One region of the Streptomyces sp. IBSBF 3136 genome, then DNA from elsewhere that is predicted to be linked to it. Evidence: riboswitches for the same ligand, from Rfam matches in the RefSeq annotation. Region 1 holds a riboswitch; the other holds the start of a gene.
The links. A riboswitch is a leader RNA that binds a small molecule or an ion and turns the genes downstream of it on or off. The one in region 1 is predicted to bind glycine.
Positions count from the first base shown of each region.

Region 1 (2,453 bases):
GGCGCTTGTAGAACGGCAGTGCCACGACCTCGAAGGGCTCGTGGCTGCCGCGGATGTCCACGCCGACGCCCTCGGTGCCCGGCGCCGCGTGCGCCGCGTCGACGTACGCGATGGCGATCGGCTTGCCCAGGGTGGGGGAGGGGGCGCCGGAGGTGACCTCGCCGATCACCTCGCCGCCCGCGACGACGGCGAACCCGGCCCGCGGCACACGGCGGCCCTCGGCGACCAGGCCGACCAGGACGCGCGGCGGGTTCTGCTCGGCTCTGGCGGCGGCCTCGGCCAGCGCCTCGCGGCCCACGAAGTCGCCCTCCTTCTCGAACTTCACCACCCGGCCGAGGCCGGCGTCGAACGGCGTCAGCGCGGTGGTCAGCTCGTGCCCGTACAGCGGCATGCCCGCCTCCAGGCGCAGCGTGTCCCGGCAGGACAGGCCGCACGGCACCAGGCCGGCGCCCTCGCCGGCCTTGGTCAGCGCCTGCCACAGCTCGACCGCGTGCTCGGGCTTCACGAACAGCTCGAAGCCGTCCTCGCCGGTGTAGCCGGTACGGGCGATCAGCGCGGGGACGCCCGCGACGGTGCCCGGCAGGCCCGCGTAGTACTTCAGGCCGTCCAGGTCGGCGTCCGTGAGCGACTTCAGGATGCCGGGGGACTCCGGGCCCTGGACCGCGATCAGCGCGTAGGCGTCCCGGTCGTCGCGCACCTCGGCGTCGAAGCCCTCGGCGCGCTCGGTCAGCGCGTCCAGCACCACCTGGGCGTTGGAGGCGTTGGCCACGACCATGTACTCGGTCTCGGCGAGCCGGTAGACGATCAGGTCGTCCAGGATGCCGCCGTCGGCCTGGCAGATCATGGTGTAGCGGGCCCGCCCGACGCCGACGGAGGCGATGTTGCCGACGAGGGCGTGGTTCAGCAGGGCGGCGGCGCCGGCGCCGGTCACCGTGATCTCGCCCATGTGGGAGAGGTCGAAGAGACCCGCCTTGGTGCGCACGGCCAGGTGCTCGTCGCGTTCCGAGCCGTAGCGCAGGGGCATGTCCCAGCCCGCGAAGTCGGTCATCGTCGCACCGAGCGAGCGGTGGAGGGCGTCCAGCGCGGTGTGACGGAGTTCGGTACTGCTCATCGGTCGGTCGTCTCCCGGGGCGGATGGGGTCCCCCCACGCGAACGCAGCCGAGCGCGGGGGAGGGCGAGGTCGTTCCTCCCCATCTGTCATCGGAACCTGAGAGGTTCGCCATGATCCCCGCGAGGGGTCGGTCACGGCTTGCACCTTGGGTGGAGCCACTGTCGCAGCGGCCCGCTTTTCAGATGTGCCTCGCCCACGCGGTAACGGTGCCTGAGAGATTCAAGGGAGGGACTTGCTCCTTCGGCGTCCCAGCGAACGAGGCTGGGAACTCTCCCGCGCGGATTCAAACGGCCGGTATGCAGTTGGCGGGCACATCATTGCACGCCACGCCCCCGCCCGTCAGGGCCCGCATCTGTGACCGACCTGTGGCAGTACGCGTACCGAACCGCAGGGCCCGAACCATTACCTTCTCTTTAACGTCGCGGGGCAGGGGATCTGTCGAGCCCCAGGGGAGGACGATGACGGTGAACAGGACCACGGCCTACGTCACCACCGCGGGCGTCGCGGTGCCGGGACAGCCCTCCGCCCCGGCCCTCGAACACCGCGCGGGGCGCCCCGCCGCCGCCGTGCGCGACCTGCGCGAGCGCGCCGGCCACGGCCCGCGCGCCCTGCTCTTCGGGCCGCGTGACGTGGTGGTGGTCACCGGCCTGCCGGGCAGCGGCAAGTCCACCCTGATGCGCCGCGCGGTCCCCGGGCCGCGCGTCGACTCCCAGGACACCCGGGACCGCTGGGACACCCGGATGCCCCGCTTCCTGCCCTACGCGCTTTACCGCCCCTTGGTCCGCCTCGCGCACTACACGGGGCTGAGGCGCGCCCTGCGCACCGGCACGGGCCTCGTGGTGCACGACTGCGGCACCCAGTCCTGGGTGCGTGCCTGGCTCGCCCGGGAGGCCCGCCGCCGGGGCGGCACCCTGCACCTGGTCCTGCTCGACGTGACGGCCCGGACGGCCGAGGACGGGCAGCGCGAGCGCGGCCGCGCGGTGTCCCGGTACGCCTTCCGCCGGCACCGGCGCACGACCGCACGGCTGCTGCGCGCGGTGGAACGCGGCGAACCGCCCGCGGGCTGCGGCTCGGCGGTGCTGCTCGACCGGGCCGCGGTGGACGCCCTGCAGCGCATCGACTTCACCGGCTGATCGGGCCGGGGCCTGTCACAGGCACCCGCTAGCCTTCTGCTCCACAGGCACGGTTCCCAGCAGGCGGTAGGCAGATGGACTTCCCGGCGGACATTCCCGCGGACTTCCCGGCACAGGCGCACCCCCACCCGCACGGCGGTTGGCCCGGCAACGAGCTGGAGGAGGTGCTCTCGGCCTCCCTCGGCATACCCACGGCCGGCGGGCGGAT
Region 1 is NZ_JAJSZC010000017.1:1,884-4,336, forward strand. Features, by position in the region: gene gcvT (glycine cleavage system aminomethyltransferase GcvT) at 1-1,111, opposite strand, end outside; glycine riboswitch at 1,186-1,300, opposite strand; glycine riboswitch at 1,301-1,398, opposite strand; gene V7E45_RS05950 (AAA family ATPase) at 1,571-2,245, shown strand; gene V7E45_RS05955 (enhanced serine sensitivity protein SseB) at 2,320-2,453, shown strand, end outside.

Region 2 (2,453 bases), on a different contig from region 1:
CGCGTCGACCGCGCGCAGGTTGACGCCGCCGGCGCGGGCGGCGGCGACGACCTCGGCGGCCCGGCCCGGGACGCGGGCGGTGAGCGTGTCGAAGTAGGCGCCGTGGACGATCTCGACACCGCCGGCCCGCAGACCCTCGGCGAGGACCGTGGCGTAGCGGTGGGTGCGGCGGGCGATGGTCCTGAGGCCCTCGGGACCGTGGTAGACGGCGTACATGCCGGCCATGACGGCGAGCAGCACCTGCGCGGTACAGATGTTGCTGGTGGCCTTCTCACGGCGGATGTGCTGCTCACGGGTCTGCAGCGCGAGGCGGTAGGCCCTGTGGCCGTCGGCGTCCACGGACACGCCCACGAGACGGCCGGGCAGGCTGCGCGCGAACTTCTCGCGCACCGCCATGTAGCCCGCGTGCGGCCCGCCGAAGCCCATGGGTACGCCGAAGCGCTGGGTCGTGCCGATGGCGATGTCGGCGCCCAGCTCACCCGGGGAGGTCAGCAAGGTGAGCGCGAGCAGGTCGGCGGCGACGGTGACGAGCGCGCCCAGTCCGTGCGCCTGCTCGATGACCGGCTTGAGGTCGCGCACGGCACCGGAGGCGCCCGGGTACTGGACCAGCACGCCGTTGATCTCGCGCGCGGCGATGTCGGCCGGGATGCCGTCGGTGAGGTCGGCGACGACCACCTCCACGCCGGTCGGCTCGGCGCGCGTCTCGATGACGGCGATGGTCTGCGGCAGGGCGTCCGCGTCGACCAGGAACAGGCCCTTCTTGTTCTTGCCCATGCGCCGGGACAGCGACATCGCCTCGGCGGCGGCGGTGCCCTCGTCCAGGAGGGAGGCGCCGGAGGTCGGCAGGCCGGTCAGCTCGGCGACCATCGTCTGGAAGTTCAGCAGGGCCTCCAGGCGGCCCTGCGAGATCTCCGGCTGGTACGGCGTGTAGGCCGTGTACCAGGCGGGGTTCTCCATGACGTTGCGCAGCACGACCGGCGGGGTGAAGGTCCCGTAGTATCCGAGCCCGATCATGGAACCCAGGACCTGGTTGCGGTCGGCCAGCGAGCGGAGCTCGGCGAGGACCTCGGCCTCGGTGCGGGCGCCCGGCAGGTCCAGGGCGTCGGCGTTCTTGATCACATCCGGAACGGCGGCGGCGGTCAGCTCGTCGAGGGAGCCGTAGCCGACGTGCGCGAGCATCTTGGCCCGCGCCTCCTGGTCGGGCCCGATGTGGCGCTGCTCGAAGGGGATGCCCGCTTCGAGCTCGGAGAGCGGAATGCGATGGGCGGTCATTGCGGAGGCCTCCTGGTCTGACACGACCTTCGAGGGACACCACGGCGCGGGTGTCCCGACGGCCTCCCCCTCTGTCATCTCAACCTGAGAGCTTCACCGGGCGCCCGAAGCGCCCGGCTTTCACCGTCGGTGAGAGCGGACGCCGGCGACATCCGCTCTGCTTTCCAGAGTGACCTCGTCCGTGCGGTACGTGAGCCTGAGAGATTCCGGGGAGGATTTGCTCCTTCGGCGCCTCCGAGGTGGTCGGAGGACTCTCCCGCACGGGGTCAGCAGCCGCTGTCAGCGTACCAGCGAGGTCAACGCCCGAGCCCTCGAGTGGCCGCCTCCCCGAATGTGCTCTTTTGTTGTGCTTACGGATGAGTTGCGACCAGCTGGAGGGAGAGGGACCGTGCAGACCGACATCGATCCGCGCAACCTGATCGGCCGCAAGGCGTTCGACCGCAATGGCACCAAGATCGGCACCATCGACGAGGTGTACCTCGACGACGCGACGGGCGTGCCGGAGTGGGCGGCCATACGCACCGGCCTGTTCTCCCGGGACGCCTTCGTGCCCCTCGAGCCCAGCGAACTGGTGGAAGGTGCCCTCCAGGTCCCCTTCGACCGCTCGCTCATCAAGGACGCTCCCGACTTCGGCGTCGGCCGCCACCTCTCCCCCGAACAGGAACTGCAGCTCTACCACCACTACGGTCTCGATGTGATCCCGCCCCGCGCGTTCCCCGACCACGACTTCGGCAAGCTGGCGGGCACGGAGGAGACCTGAGCCACCCCTCACGGCGAAACCCGCGGCAGCGGGTCCGCGTCCGGCACCAGCGGCAGCGGATCGGCCGGCTCCAGCGCGGGCTCCTCCACCCGGAACGTCCGCACCCTCCCCGGCTCCGACAGAGGCGTCTCGAAGCGCACGGTCACCCGGCCCAGGCCGCTGCCCTGCACCCAGCCGTGGCCCCACTCGGCGTGCCGCACGTCCTGACCGGCCCGCCAGCGCCGCTCCACCGGCTCCGGCCGCTCCGCGACGGCCTCGGGCTCCGCTCCCGGTGTTCCCGCCGCCTCCTCCTCCGTCTCCGCCGCCCGCGAGGGCTGCGCAGCCTGCGCGAACAGGTCCTCCTGGGTGTAGTCGGCCAGCCCGGAGACACCGACGCCGAGCAGCCGCACCCCGCCCGTGGTGTCCACGGCCTCCAGCAGCC
Region 2 is NZ_JAJSZC010000059.1:24,034-26,486, forward strand. Features, by position in the region: gene gcvP (aminomethyl-transferring glycine dehydrogenase) at 1-1,272, opposite strand, end outside; glycine riboswitch at 1,447-1,541, opposite strand; gene V7E45_RS15470 (PRC-barrel domain-containing protein) at 1,661-2,032, shown strand; partial or broken gene V7E45_RS15475 (DNA polymerase IV) at 1,954-2,453, opposite strand, start outside.
Region 2: it holds a riboswitch for glycine, as region 1 does, so the genes downstream of both, gcvP (aminomethyl-transferring glycine dehydrogenase) here and gcvT (glycine cleavage system aminomethyltransferase GcvT) in region 1, are expected to answer to the same signal.